Regions from separate parts of the Paracerasibacillus soli genome, predicted to be linked through region 1. Evidence: riboswitches for the same ligand, from Rfam matches in the RefSeq annotation. Region 1 holds a riboswitch; each other region holds the start of a gene.

What was found. A riboswitch is a leader RNA that binds a small molecule or an ion and turns the genes downstream of it on or off. The one in region 1 is predicted to bind cobalamin.
Region 2: it holds a riboswitch for cobalamin, as region 1 does, so the genes downstream of both, ACFFIS_RS15140 (LPxTATN C-terminal sorting signal domain) here and ACFFIS_RS06905 (ABC transporter substrate-binding protein) in region 1, are expected to answer to the same signal.
Region 3: it holds a riboswitch for cobalamin, as region 1 does, so the genes downstream of both, ACFFIS_RS17335 (acyl-CoA thioesterase) here and ACFFIS_RS06905 (ABC transporter substrate-binding protein) in region 1, are expected to answer to the same signal.

Annotation. Positions count from the first base shown of each region.
Region 1 is NZ_JBHLWL010000022.1:49,459-54,761, reverse strand. Features, by position in the region: gene ACFFIS_RS06915 (adenosylcobinamide amidohydrolase) at 1-171, opposite strand, end outside; gene ACFFIS_RS06910 (FecCD family ABC transporter permease) at 173-1,234, opposite strand; gene ACFFIS_RS06905 (ABC transporter substrate-binding protein) at 1,197-2,195, opposite strand; cobalamin riboswitch at 2,379-2,625, opposite strand; gene ACFFIS_RS06900 (ROK family transcriptional regulator) at 2,885-4,069, opposite strand; gene lacZ (beta-galactosidase, LacZ type) at 4,146-5,303, opposite strand, start outside.
Region 2 is NZ_JBHLWL010000061.1:119,452-124,754, forward strand. Features, by position in the region: tRNA gene ACFFIS_RS15115 (tRNA-Lys) at 246-318, opposite strand; tRNA gene ACFFIS_RS15120 (tRNA-Gln) at 993-1,064, opposite strand; tRNA gene ACFFIS_RS15125 (tRNA-Tyr) at 1,074-1,158, opposite strand; tRNA gene ACFFIS_RS15130 (tRNA-Thr) at 1,209-1,281, opposite strand; tRNA gene ACFFIS_RS15135 (tRNA-Glu) at 1,314-1,388, opposite strand; cobalamin riboswitch at 1,823-2,012, shown strand; gene ACFFIS_RS15140 (LPxTATN C-terminal sorting signal domain) at 2,267-4,450, shown strand; gene ACFFIS_RS15145 (DUF4430 domain-containing protein) at 4,563-5,303, shown strand, end outside.
Region 3 is NZ_JBHLWL010000067.1:105,816-111,118, forward strand. Features, by position in the region: gene ACFFIS_RS17330 (ribonucleoside-diphosphate reductase subunit alpha) at 1-1,875, opposite strand, end outside; cobalamin riboswitch at 1,978-2,174, opposite strand; cobalamin riboswitch at 2,318-2,509, shown strand; gene ACFFIS_RS17335 (acyl-CoA thioesterase) at 2,642-3,130, shown strand; gene ACFFIS_RS17340 (Cof-type HAD-IIB family hydrolase) at 3,415-4,278, shown strand; gene ACFFIS_RS17345 (DUF4083 family protein) at 4,369-4,584, opposite strand; gene ACFFIS_RS17350 (leucyl aminopeptidase family protein) at 4,585-5,303, opposite strand, start outside.

The DNA of each region.
Region 1 (5,303 bases):
ATTCCCCGCACTAGTCGGCAAAATACCACTCATCATTTTGACAAGTGTTGTTTTCCCACTACCATTCGGTCCAATAATGCCAAAAAACTCACCCTTATCGACATGAAAGGAAATATCCTTTACAACTGTTTCATGGGCATATCCTCCTGAAACATGTTCTATTTCTATCATATTATCTCCTTCCTTTCAGCCGCTGTTTCATTAAAATAAATGCAAATATTGGTGCACCGATTAACGCAGTAATTACGCCTATTGGCAATTCTGATGGTGCAATAATAATTCGTGAAACAAGATCCGCCATTATTAAAAATGCGGCACCGGCCAACATGGATAATGGTAATAAATGACGATGATCTGGCCCCCAAATTATTCGTATAAAATGTGGAATGACTAAACCGACAAACCCAATCGTTCCAGAAACTGCCACAGCTGCACCGGTCAAAATAGACCCCGCAATTAGAATGATCATTTTTTTACGTTCCACATGAACACCTAAATGTTTTGCCTGTTCCTCTCCAAAGGACATCGCATTTAATTCTGTTGCATGAATGAATAATAAAACTGAACCGATAATAAAAAACGGTAATATAATCCATACATAATCCCAACCGCGCATCGAGACACTGCCAAGCAACCAACCGATAATTTGTCTCAATTCCTCACCGGTTAACGCAATCATAAGCGAAATGAACGCCCCAAGAAACGAGCTGAAAATAACCCCTGTCAAAATAATTGTTTCCACACGCATCGATTGATCAATCCGTTTTGCAAAAAATAAAACTACAAAGATTGTGATAAAGGATGCAACAATACTTACAACTGGCAAAGTAAATATGCCAAGAAAAGGGATAGATAAACTAAAAAAAATCGTCATGACGGCACCAACACTAGCACCCGAGGATACGCCAAGTGTATAAGGATCTGCCAACGGATTACGCAACAAACCTTGAAAGGCTGCTCCCGCAATTGCGAGAGAAGCCCCAATAAGACCAGATAAAATAACACGCGGCATCCGTATATTCATAACGATATTTTCATACATAGGATTCACTTCATTGGACAGCGGTCGTTGAGAAATGTGGGCATAAACAATTTTTAAAATGTCTACAACCGCAACCTTCACAGTCCCAATGGAAATACCTATCAACATAGCACCTATTAAAAGACTAAGTAATAAGAAATAGGCAAATAAATATTTACTCTGCAAAAATGTCTGGATATATCGCTTTTCCAAGTTCCTCTGCTCCTTCAACCAATCGAGGTCCTGGGCGGCTCACTAAATCTTCATTCACATCGATAATTTGTTTGTTTTTAACTGCTGTTACCTCATTCCATCCATTACGTTCCGTTACCTCTGCAACTGGATCTTCTACAAAGCTACCATAGGTTGTAATGATGACATCCGGATTTAATGCAATAATCGCCTCTTCATTCATTTTAGGCCAACCTACCTGGTCCTCTGCGGCATTTTTAGCATTGATTTTTGTAAGTAACTCGTCCATAAATGTATCTTTTCCAGTCGTGTAAATTTCCGGTGATGGAGAAATTTCTACAAAAACGCTTTTCTGATCTTTCTCTTCTATTGTACTAGCCTTTTCTTCAAGTGCTATTAATTTATCCTTCATTTCTGTTATGATATCTAGTGCTTTTTCATGTGTACCAGTTGCCTTACCGATTAGGCCTATCACATCATAAACACCATCAAAATTAGAGGCTGAACTAACGACTAATACCGGAATTCCCGAATCACGTAATTGATCTAACGCTTTTTCATCATTAGACTGATCAGCTAAAACTAACTGTGGTTCCAAGGAAAGTATTTTTTCTACATTCAGCTCTAAACCACCAATTTTCTCCTTTTTAGTTGCTTCTTCCGGATAGTTATCATGATCAGAAACACCAACTATCTCATCACCTAATCCTAAAGCAAATGCAATTTCTGTATTACTTGGAAGTACCGAAACAATTTTTTCTGGCTTTTCTTCTATTGTTAATTTAGCACCAGTTGCATCCGTTACAGTTACAGGAAAAGCTACTTCCGAACTATTTCCAGCATCAGATTGTTCTGTTTGTACATCTTCTTTATTTTTATCCTTATTTTCATCTGATGAACTGGAACATCCAGCTAACACCCCAAATGCTAGTAACATTACCAAAACAAAGAGATTCAGTTTTTTAAATATACTATTTCGCATCCTATTTCCTCCAATATTTGTATGATGTATGAAAATCGAATCATAAAGTAAAAACTTCAATAAAAAAGTCCAAAATAAAACACCTCTAACAAGGTGGTTGAGATGTTATACATACTTCGACTGTTTGCTTTAGGACAAAACTAGCCTACTTTTATTTCTAAACACCTCCCTATCCACGTAGGTAACTGGCGTCAGAACTTGGCAGGTCTCCTGGCTCAGGGGAAATCATGACGAGATACATACACATATATGTATTAAGTATATTCACAATACGAATACAGATTGAATCTGCTAGGAAACTGCACCTTCCCATGTACGTAGACACAGTGGTAACGACAGCTTCTTCCCCAATTACAGTGGCGGGACCGCGTTGGATTTTCACCAAACTTCCCTTTTAAGTATTAAAAACACCAAATTCCGCAACATATTTAATTTTTCTACATTAATTAGTATATCACAATTTACTTAGCACATTTAATTTAAATCAGCTAAGTTATATCACACTTTTTTTAATGTTTCCACCTTAGCTACAGTAAATATCAAACCTTTACCATTTTCTAATGATCTTCTGGCCCATCACGAATAGCATACTTCGAATCTTGTTCATTAAGTTTTAAAAAAGACAAGATAAAGCGAACTAGTATATCCCTATTTTTAAAATCAATCTTCATTTTTGTTAGTATCTTTCTTTACTGTATGCTAAACAATTCTACGAGTAGTAAAGATACTGCACCTAGTAAAGTAGCATGATCCCCTAGTCGTGATACAACTACCTTCGTTTGTTTCGCTTCAGATGTTAAAGCCCATTTTTCAATCGTCTCTTGTACGGCTGGTAATAAAAATTGTTGGGCCTTAGAAACCCCACCACCTATTACAATTACTTCTGGATTCATAATATGAATTAAGTTGGTTAAACCGATACCAAGATACGTACCAGTTTCTTTTAATACTTGAACCATATTTTGATTTCCATTAACCGCCATCCTATATATTTTTTCTCCTGTTAAATTAACAGTAGGACTTATTTCGTCATCATTTTCTTGTTTTAACTTTTCATTGGCGCGTTTTACAATTGCAGGACCTGAGGCAAATGTTTGCAAACAACCACGATTGCCACACTCACATATTGTTCCATTTAAATCAATTGTCATATGACCAATCTCACCTGCTAAATCTTGCGCACCATGATAAAGTTTGCCATCTACAACAGCACCCGCTCCCACACCACTCCCAAGATTAATAGCTACCATGCTGTTTATCTTTCCATGCTTACCAAACCAAGATTCTCCTAGCGCCATCGCTCTTGCGTCATTTTCTACTTTGACATCAAATCCGAATTCTTTTTCCAATTCATCCTTTATCGGTACATTTGTTAAATGCAAATTAGGTGCGAATAGCGATGTTCCTGTTTCAACATCGACGACACCGTGCATAGCAACACCGATTCCTACTATTTTCTCTTGATTATCTACAAAATCAACTACAGATTGAATACAGTTCTTTAAAATCGCCAAAAATTGGTCATTAGTTAACTGACTACTAAGCTTTTTAGATGTTTGAAACAAAACCTTTCCAGACAAATTAGTAAGAACACAGTCAACATCCGCCGGCCCTACGTCAGCACCAATGATAAGAAATGCCTCATCATTAATGTGAAGCATTGTCGGCTTTCTACCTCCCTTTGATTCACCCAAATTACTTTCCATTATTATTTCTTGTTCGAGTAATTCCTTGACGATGCTACTAACCGTAGGTGGTGTAAGCTTTGTTTGCTTTGCAATTTCAGCTCTAGAAATTGGTTCATTCGTCCTAATCTTATTTAAAACCAGCGATTTATTTACAGATTTCATTAATTGAAAAGTACCACGTTGCATAATTTTCCTCCAAAAACATATTTTAAAATAACATATGTAATGCCCTGCAAATAAACCTTACAGGGCATCAACCATATCAAACTGGTGCGATCATAAATTCAAATTGAAGTGTTTCTTCAGCACGAATTTGATATTCTTCATGAACTGCGGCTCCCCAACTATCATCCCCACCAACACCTGATTGTTTTCCTGCAACAGTTACGACCGTATGATGAATAGGAGGTAATTCATAATGATGATAAGCATTTTCTAATTCAAATGCAGTATATGGAGAAACGTTACACTCCAGGGCTTCACCTACAGCTGAAATACGAATACCATCACCTTTCTGATTCGTAATATCTACACGACGAACCCCAGTCCGATTACCTGATTCTTGTGGAATGACGTAGGTCGATACATTATCCATAACAGTATTTTTAAATTGACATAACCTTGCCCCAAAAGCACGATCACTGTAATTTTCCTCCGGTCCTTTTGCATACCATTCCAGCTGGTTGTAATCAGCAGATATTTTAAACGTCAGCGCATAAATTGGAAGATTTGGTAATCCCTTCACACCTTGATAAATAGACTTAACTTTAATTTTACCATTATGATAAACTGTATAACAAACCTTAACTGAAACATCTGGATGGATAGATATTGCATGCTCAAAACTAATCGTAACATATGTTTTTTCTTTTTCTATCGACATGGCAACACATTTTTGGCCTAAACTAGCTGCGTACCACAAACTATGATCAAACGCATAACGATTCCCACGATCATTATCTGTAAGCGCACGCCAAAATAGTGGTTTAGGAGCCTGATTTATCATTTCGGTCCCATTATAATTTAATGAAATTAAAGTTCCTTCCTCGCGAGAAAACAATGCATGAAAGTTTTCACCTTGAACGCCAATATTATAATCTCCTTTCACAAGGGTAACTTCATTACCACCATCGCTCAGCGTATGCCGTTCTCCTATTTTAAAGACATATTCTCCAAAAGCTACTTCAAATCTAGCATCCGCCCACATTGTTTTTTCTTTTAGTAAAAAGGACGTCTGTATGACGTATTCACCTTGGAAATCTATATCTTGCGGAAAATCCAACTCTATCAATTGTTCACTTCCTGGCACTACGTTCACTAGCTTTTCCGAGGAAAAAACTTCCTCCCCTTCATAAAGTAAGCAATATTTAAGTATCAAATCACTCGTATCTGTAAACAAACGCTGGTTTATGATTTTCAC
Region 2 (5,303 bases), on a different contig from region 1:
ATTATAATATAAAACATAACATTATGCAGTAGAAGTGATACATTTTCAGTACGAGTTCATAAAGGTGGATATTTTTACCTGGCCTTTTGAACTACATTTTAAAGTCTATAATAAATTCTCCCATCTATTATGTTAAAATACACTATAAAATGCAAATAAACAAGGTTGTTTTTCAGACGACCTTGTTTATTTGGGTAATAACATGTAGTTTTTTTAAATATATAGTGGACAATTTATATTCATGATGAGCCATACAGGATTCGAACCTGTGACCCTCTGATTAAAAGTCAGATGCTCTACCGACTGAGCTAATGGCTCGTGATGTTAATGATGCTCCGCTTCCTACAGGTCGTGCGTGCCATACCTCACTTCCTTTTGCCTATTCAAGAAGTGATGGGAAGTTCGGTTACTCGTAGTTAATTCGGTAGATGTATTGCTCGTTGCTCTACCGACTGAGCTAATGGCTCGTGATGTTAATGATGCCCCGCTTCCTACAGGTCGTGCGTGCCATACCTCACTTCCTTCATGCTTATTCAAGAAGTGATGGGAAGTTCGGTTACTCGTAGTTAATTCGGTAGATGTATTGCTCGTTGCTCTACCGACTGAGCTAATGGCTCGTGATGTTAATGATGCTCCGCTTCCTACAGGTCGTGCGTGGCATACCTCACTTCCTTTTGCCTATTCAAGAAGTGATGGGAAGTTCGGTTACTCGTAGTTAATTCGGTAGATGTATTGCTCGTTGCTCTACCGACTGAGCTAATGGCTCGTGATGTTAATGATGCCCCGCTTCCTACAGGTCGTGCGTGCCATACCTCACTTCCTTCATGCTTATTCAAGAAGTGATGGGAAGTTCGGTTACTCGTAGTTGATTCAGTAGATGTATTGCTCGTTGCTCTACCGACTGAGCTAATGGCTCGTGATGTTAATGATGCTCCGCTTTGCTTTAGTTAACAGTTGTTTTGATCCATGCATTAAAAATAAACACAAAAAAGCTGGGCTACTAGGATTCGAACCTAGGAATGACGGGACCAAAACCCGTTGCCTTACCGCTTGGCTATAGCCCAATAATCATATGGTGGAGGGGGGCAGATTCGAACTGCCGAACCCTGAGGGAGCGGATTTACAGTCCGCCGCGTTTAGCCACTTCGCTACCCCTCCATAAATATATTTTACAAGATGGCTTGTTCTTATACATAAAATAAAAAAAGTGCCGGCCAGAGGACTTGAACCCCCAACCTACTGATTACAAGTCAGTTGCTCTACCAATTGAGCTAGGCCGGCATATAATAGTTCACGCTAACATCAAGAATACTTGGTGACCCGTACGGGATTCGAACCCGTGTTACCGCCGTGAAAGGGCGGTGTCTTAACCGCTTGACCAACGGGCCACTATGTAATTTCTCAAGTCAACGATTTTCATTATATACACTATTTCACATTTTGTAAAGGGGTTTAATAAACTTTTTTTATACTTCTCTTCATTTTTCAACAAAAACATTGATTTCATAAGTTTTTAAAACCCTTCACTCCTCTCCTAATATTCTTTAACTTATTGATAATTAGAGTAGTGTCATGACAACGTGAATTCCTATGAAACTTATCACACCATAATAAATTGCTCTTCAAAACAGAGGATATTAGCAAGTTTTGGATGTACTATTTGTCTCCTTACAAATATTTAGATTTCACTTTTGGATTTAGTGCATTCATTTATTATCACAATTATTACATTTAAATTTTGACGTTCTAATATTTAGAATACCTTCTCTAATCCTACCGAGGATTATTGACTTAATAGTTTTATTATTCTAGAATAAAAGTAATTGAATACGAGAAGAGAGGTTGATTCTAGATATTTGTCTAGAATCATGAAAAGGGAAGTCCGGTGCAAAACCGGCGCGGTCCCGCCACTGTAAATAGGAGTTTTCTATCCATGCCACTGTCAAACGATGGGAAGGTGATAGAAAATGATGATGATGAGCCAGGAGACCTGCCTTTCTTTATACGATTCGACCTACGAGGATAGGAGGGATTGCTTATACAATATAACTTGCATACTTTTTGAGTTATACACATATCGTACAGCCCTGCTGTGCATTGCATAAGCATACACCTCTAATTTAGGAGGTGTATTTTTTATTGTTGTATGAAAAGAATCTGATGAAAGTTTGATTGAAAAGAACACAACACTTTTACTTGCAAATCAAAATTTACTACAGAAGATAATAACCTATTTTGAAAGCGTAACCATTGGAGGGGTAAATCATTGAAAAAGTTTCAAAAAATAATAAGTACTAGTTTAGTAATCTTACTTACTTTATTTTTAGCCTTGCCCAATCTAGCTACTGCTACAGCACGAGTTGATATTCACACGATTGATGAAGCGATTGATAAAGCTAGCGAATACATGATTAATAAAGACGAAGGTGTTATAAGTGAATGGGAAGCAATAGGTTTAGCGAAGGCTGGTAAAGAAGTTCCAGCATCCTACCAAGATTGGTTTCATTCCAACTTTCAAAGTCAAATTATAAGAGGACTAGATAACGGTCGCATTAAAATTACTGATATTGAGCGCTTAACCATTGCTGCTGTTGCAATAGAAAAAGACCCAAGAAACATTGATGGCATCAATTTAATCGAGCTCATTTATAATAGTCCAGATCATCGAAGTGGCGCTGACACGATGACATTTCAAGGAAATAACGGTCCGATATTCGCACTAATTGCACTTGACACAAAATCATTCGACGTACCAGATGATGCACGTTGGACACGTCAAAGCTTAGTCAATGAATTGTTACGTACACAAAATAAAGATGGTAGTTGGAATTTAAATGAAGCTTTTGGTTCTCCGAGTGTTGATATTACAGCAATGGCTTTAATAGGCCTAAGTCCATATAAAGATCAACCACTTGTAGAGGAGGCTTTAGATAAGGCTACCAATTGGCTATCATCGATTCAAAAGCAAAATGGTGGATTTGATGGTGGTGATTTTGTTGGCGGAATTACGAGTGAGGCTGCATCACAAGTCATCATCGGTTTAACTTCTTACGGTATTGACCCGACAAGTGAGTTATTTACGAAAAGCGGCAATCACGTCATCAGTCATTTATTAAGTTTCCAAGCTGACGATGGTGGATTTAAGCATACCGCTGAAGATACGTCGTCTAATTCTATGGCAACAGAACAAGCACTACAAGCATTAGTTGCTTACAAACTATTTCTTGAGGGCAATGGTCCGCTTTATCACTTCGGAAATCATGACAAAGACCCGACACCACCAGTTGAAGATGTTACGCCAGAAATCAGTGTAAAAGGGTTAAACAATGGAGAAATTATCACATCATCCGAAATCACCTTTACTGTTTCAGCAAAAGCTGGCGATCAACAGCTTGAGCCAATAGTACAATTAAACGGCAAAGACTTAACCGCAAATGGCGGGCAGTATACAGTACAATTAAATAAAGGAGAAAACAAAATTTCTATACATGCCGAAAGTGATAGTGGAAAAGTAACTTCAGTCCAATATATTGTAATATATCAAGCAACAAATACGATTGAAGTTGGCGAAGCATTACCTGTAGCAAGCTATGAAAGAATCGTAATAGCAGGTTCAAATACACAAGTCGTATTACCTGATAATATTCCACAAGGGACGACTCTATTGATTGAAAAGTCTGCATGGGATCACGATGGACTAACAAAAGTTGGAGACGCATTTAACTTTATATTCCAGCACCCAGAGAATAAACAAATAGCAGGCGTGTTTACATTAACGATGGGAGTATATGACAACAGCGAAAAGGAAAAAACTGGGGTCTACCATTACAATGAAGAAACTGGAAAATGGCAGTATGCCGGTGGATGGGGGCAAATGAAAGATGATGTAATCATAGTTGATGTCAATCATTTTTCAACTTATGGCGTGTTTATGGATACGGAAGGACCTACTAACGTTCAGCTTAAAAGTAAATCAACGACAAATAACCAAGTTACGTTAGACTTTTCAGCTGAAGATCCATCAGGAATAGCATCCTATGACCTTTATCGAGATGGTAAACTTCTACAAACAATAAAGGGAAATGAACATGAATTTATCGATACAGATGTACAGCCCGGCAAAGAATATCTCTATGAAATTATCTCTACTGATAAACTTGGTAATGAATCCGAGAAAACTAGCTTACGAGTAAAGGTTAGTGTCAGCGAAGAGACAGTAAAAGAAGATAATGATAATCAAGATGAAATGAACAACGGAAATCATGACAATGATAATTTACAAGGGAAAACGGACAAGGACAAAGAAACGACATTAGCACCAACAGACACGAATCAAGGTGATAAATTACCAGCAACAGCTACAAACATATACAATTTCTTCTTCATAGGAACAATGCTCGTTATGATTGGTATGTTTGTACTGTACGTTCGAAAAAAGCACATTATTTAAGATGGAATGAAATAGAACGTAAATTAACGGGAATACCATCCCCGTTAAAATAGACAGTAACCATAAAATATAATGGCGCGAAAATATCTTTAATAAACAAGGAGGACACTGCATGCGTAATCCATTAAAGATTTTATTTACTATTATCGTGTCTGCAATCATCATGTTAAGTTTAGCAGGTTGTGCTGATTCATTCAAAAAGCCAACGGGTCTGGAAGATAAAGATGGCATAGAATTAACGCATTCAACTGATGACCAAATAGCATCTAAGGATAGTCAGGAAGAAGAACAAACAGACCGCAATAAACCGAATAATGCAAGTACTGTAAAAAAGCAAGACGAAAAGTCAAATCAAACAAGTTCTTCTAAAGATAAAACAGTCAGCAAGGGTAAATCTGACAGTGGAGAATCATCGTCTAAAGAAAAGACCGACACGAAAGGAAAAAGCAAAGATATAACGTCTAGTAGCCCTTCATCGAACAAACAAAACAAAGAAAAAACGAAAGAGAAGAAATCAGATACAAAAAAGTCTCCTTCTACTAACAAGACAAAGGACAAGGAGAAAAAGTCTGACAAGGAGAAGAAGGAAGATCCAGAACCAGCAAAACAGAAGACGAGCACAATGGTTTATTCTATTGTTATATCGGATAACGAAGTCCCCTTACCACCAACAGAAATGGCAGTCCTAGATGAAGGCGATACGGTTTTAGAAGCGTTAATCCGAATAACCCGCGAAAGAAAAATCCAAATGGATTATCGCGGTGGCAGAGGGGCAACTGCTTATGTAGAAGGTATTGATAATGTCTATGAATTTGATCGTGGACAGGGTAGTGGTTGGATGTACCGTATCAAT
Region 3 (5,303 bases), on a different contig from region 1:
ATTACGAATACCGTTTTCTTGCACTTCATGTTTTAATGATTGCCATTTCGCATCTGTATAGTTCCTTTCATCGAAATAAGCGCCAGTTTCCCACTTACTTCCCGCGAATACTGGATATCTCCCTTTTTCCTTACTTAATGCCATACTTGCTTGAATTGCATAATAAGCGATTTGTTCATATAAGGAATCCGCATATGCTACCGCTTCTTCCGTTTCCCAGTGAATTCCCTTCTTTGCCAATAGATGATGCCACCCAAATGTTCCAAGGCCTATCGCACGATATTTTTGATTCGTTAACGTCGTTTGTAGGATAGGTAATGTATTTAAATCAATGACATTATCAAGCATTCTTACTTGAATGGTAATTAACCTTTCTAGTACATTTTCAGGAATTGCTCGTCCTAGATTAATCGAGCTCAAATTACAGACAACAAAGTCACCAGCGCGATACTTTTTCACTATCAATCCATCTACTACTTCTTCGGCGACAAGTTCTGTTGAAGATTGATTTTGAGTAATTTCTGTACAAAGATTAGAACAATAAATCATCCCTTCATGTTGATTCACATTACGACGATTTACCTCATCACGATAAAACATAAATGGTGTACCTGATTCTAATTGCGATTTCAAAATCCGCTTCATAATTGAAATTGCGGGAACGACACGCTTCGTTAACGCCTCATTTTCAATACAAGCTTCATACCGCTTTCGCCATTCGCCATTCCCCTTTTTTTCATCAAAAAAATCTTCCAATGAAAAGCCCATCACTTGTCTTACCTCATGCGGATCAAATAAATACCAATCCCCGCGATTTTCCACTTGTTCCATAAAATAATCCGGAATACAAACACCAGTAAAAATATCATGTGCTCGCAATCTATCATCACCGTTGTTGAGCTTCAAATCAAGGAATGGTTCAATATCGGTATGCCAAACATCAAGATAAACAGCAATGGCACCTTTTCGCGTTCCTAATTGATCCACACTAACTGCCGTATTATTGAGCTGTTTTATCCACGGAACAACACCACTTGACATTCCTTTAAAGCCCTTTATTGCACTTCCTCTCCCACGAACTTTTCCCATGTAAACACCGATACCACCACCGTTTTTTGATAGTTTTGCAATATCTGTATTACTATCATAAATAGATTGTAAACTATCATCGACAGTGTCAATGAAACAACTTGATAATTGCCCATGGGTTTTCCCCGCATTATTGAGTGTAGGCGTTGCAACTGTCATATATAAATTACTCAATGCCCAATAGGCTTCGATAACATAATCAAGTCGGTTTGTCTTTTCCTCATCTTGCATTAAATGCATTGCAATAATCATCCAACGTTCTTGTGGTAATTCATAAGGACTTTTATCATGATCTGTTGCTAGATAGCGTGTAGCTAATGTGTAGATAGCTAAATATGTAAAGAGGCGATCACGTTCTGGATTTATTTGCTTTGCTAAATAATCGATTTCCTCTTTATCGTATTTATTTAAAATACTTTCCGTGTAAATTCCTTTATCTGTTAACATTTTAATTAAATCATAAAATCCTGCATACGGTTTTTCTGGATCAAGTTTTCGATTCACTGTTGCTTTTGTATATAACTTTTCTAAATATAATTGCGCAGCTAAATAAGTCCAATCGGGCTCTGCTTCGTCTATATTTTCCAATGCTAGTGAGATACTCGTTTCTAATGCATCTTCGTAACTAACTTCTTCCTGTAGCACTCTATTAATCTTTTCCATATATGTAGTATAATCTAAAGCCAAATTCCTTTTTTCTTTTTCAATAAACCTTTCCAGGCTTTCTTTCGCAGTTAAAGTAACTTTTAAAGTCATCTCTTTCCGTCCTCCTTCATTTTCTCCCATAAAAAAACGCCCACCCTTCGAAAGTGTGCGAAAAACGACAGAAAAATCCTATAAAAATAGAATGAACCCCTATCGTTTCGTTTTCTTTCACCCCGAAGAAATGAAACTTTATGTAGATAGGCAGGTCTCCTGACTTGTGTATTATCCCTACTAAGGTCCTTCCCGTATGAATGCCTTTTGAGCATTTCATACAGTGGATTTCCTGTTTGTACACACATACAGTTGCGGGGGCAGTTCTGGACTTTGACCAGATTCCCATTTTAAGACATGGACTGTCACCATTTCTACAAACACAATATATAGTGATTTATTATGTATCTATTACAATATGTTGTATAGATAGGGTAACATAATCTATTTTAAAAATCAATCATTCATTCTAGAATTAATTCCACTTATCAAATTTTCTTGTACTCTGCTATACTAATAACTAAGATTTTAAAACTTCATAAGGCTTAATGGTGACTTGTTCAGATACAAGTTTAAAAGGGAAGTTTGGTTAAATTCCAACGCGGTCCCGCCACTGTATTGCTGAGAATCTTTGGTTCATACCACTATTTCAATCTGAAATGGGAAGGTTCAAAGAGTTTCGATGAAGCAAAGCCAGGAGACCTGCCATTAAGAAGAACATTTTATCCTACGGGAGATAGGAAGGTGTTGCGCATTCGGCACATTTCATTATTTAAGATGAAATATATTTTTTGTAGATTACGCATACAAGAACCTTCTTATGACAAGAAGGTTTTTTATTTAGGAGGATACGACATTGGATAAAATTGCAATTACAGATACAAAAACAGTCCAAACACGCCTTGTCTTACCACCAGATACAAATCATCTTGATACGATTTTTGGTGGTAAAGTTTTAGCTTATATTGATGAAATAGCCGCACTAACAGCAATGAAGCATACACAATGTGCAGTAGTTACAGCTTCTATAGACTCGGTTGACTTTTTATCATCAGCAAAAGTTGGTGATGCATTAACATTAGAAGCATACGTCACGTACACAGGCACTAGTTCAATGGAAGTGTACGTAAAAGTAACCGCACACGATTTAATTAAACATATTGAAACACTAACAACTGAATCTTTTTTAACGATGGTTGCAGTAGATGAAAATGGTAGACCAACACCTGTGCCAAAAGTTTATCCGGTAACGGAAACGGAGAAACAACTGCATGAATCCGCACCATTAAGAAAAAAACATCGTGAAAAGCGGGTAGCCTTTAACCCAAAGAAACCGCAAACTTAATCATAATAGAATATGGAAAAAATGGAGTATATCGCTAAAGAAACCACTCTCTTTTTAAGGTACTATCCATGACACGTGAGGCAATACATGTTACTGTTAAATAGGACATAAAGTGAGACTTTCATCAGTGGATTTCTTAACATTTTCCTACTGATTAGTAGTTGAACAAATCAGGCATATACTGGCTGTCGATCTTCCACTTGATATTCTTTCATTCTAGCATTCTTGAGGTTGGGTCTTACAGTCAGTTGAGCCTTTGATAAAAAAATGACTGGAGAGATTACATGAGACTCATTGCTACCGACATGGATGGTACGTTATTAAATGAAATAGGAGAAGTAAGCAAAGAAAATGCTGCAGCAATAACCCGTGCATTAGAACAAGGTATTGAAGTTGTTGTAGCTACGGGAAGAGCATATGAATCTGCTATTCGGCCTCTACAACATGCAAACTTACAATTACCTATCATCTCCTTAAATGGAGCAATCTCATATACAGAAGACAAACAAGTAGTAAGTGAATATCCACTCACAGCTGAACATGCCAAAATCATTCTACAAAGTTGTCAGCGTCATCAAGTATATTATGAAATGTTTACGAATAAAGGCCTGTTAGCTACAAATGGGGATGACTTCATTCAAATTATGCTCGAATATATGCAGGCTACGAATCATGAAGTTGACTCAGCTGATATTGAAGCAAAAGTACGCCAACGATTTGTAGATGAAAACGTAACATTTACAAGTGACTTTGATCAAATCGTTCATGATTCTAAAATAGAGATTTTTAAAATCCTCGTCTTTACGAACGATCAAAGTAAAATCAATCAAATAAAAGCCGAATTAGGGGATACACCGATAGCCATTACAGCCTCTTCGTCGATTAGCTTAGAATTTAATGATACAAAAGCACAAAAAGGAATTGCACTACAACAATTTGCTACGAGTAAGGGAATAGATATGCGTGATGTCATGGCATTGGGGGATCATTTAAATGATTTATCGATGTTAAAAATGGCAGGACGTGGTGTTGCAATGGGGAACGCTACTGAAGAAATTAAACAAATTTGTAAACACATCACAAAAACAAACGCAGAACACGGAGTTGCTGTTGCAATAGAAGAAATACTTCGTACCCAAGTAATATAGAAAACAACGAGACCGGAACATAAGGGTCTGACCCCCTCAAAAGTTTAGCGCTTCATACCGCATGTAGTAATTGAGGGGGCTGACACTTGTTTAGTTCCAGCCCGTTGTTTTATTTTTCATCGTCAGTTTTTCAAGTAGCGTAATCACGCGGTCAAGCTTTGCTTCAATCTTTTGTTCACGATCATTCTTTTCTCTCATATTTTTCATTACGGAGCGAATCATCACAAAAAGTGCCGTAAAGAATAAAACGATAAGTAACAAAAAAACTAATTGTATGATCATATCACCAAAACGAAACATGTGCATTTACTTTGACACGCGTTCTGTAAAATCAGCTAGTAATCTTGCACCAAATCCTGTTGCAGAATGACCATAATAACCCTTCTCACGACTCATCATCACTCCAGCCATATCTACGTGTAACCATTTGGCTGATTCTGGAACGAAATGGCGTAAAAATAACGCAGCTGTAATGGAACCAGCTTCTCCTTTTGAGCTAATATTACTAAAGTCAGCATAATCACTATTTAAATAGCTTTCATAGTCATCTACAAGAGGCATCGGCCAGACAAAATCACCATTTTCATCGCCAATTTTCTTCATTTCCAGTTGCAATGCTTCATCACCAAACACTCCTCCAAGTCGTGAGCCAAGTGCATTAGCAATTGCCCCTGTAAGCGTTGCAATATCAACAACATATTCAGCACCTAATTCGCCTGCACGAATAAGTCCATCTGCTAAAATGAGACGACCTTCTGCATCGGTATTACCAATTTGTACTGTTTTGCCGTTTTTATATTGAATGACCTCGCCTGGTAATACAGATTCTTGATCAGGAATATTTTCAGCCATTGGAATAAGTGCAACAACATTTACAGGTGCATTTGATTCCGCCAATAATTTCATTGCTCCTGCGACTGCAGCAGCGCCACCCATGTCCATACGCATGCTACTTAGATCTCTGCTTCCTTTTAAACTAATTCCACCCGTATCAAAAGTGACACCTTTACCGACGAGCGCAACTA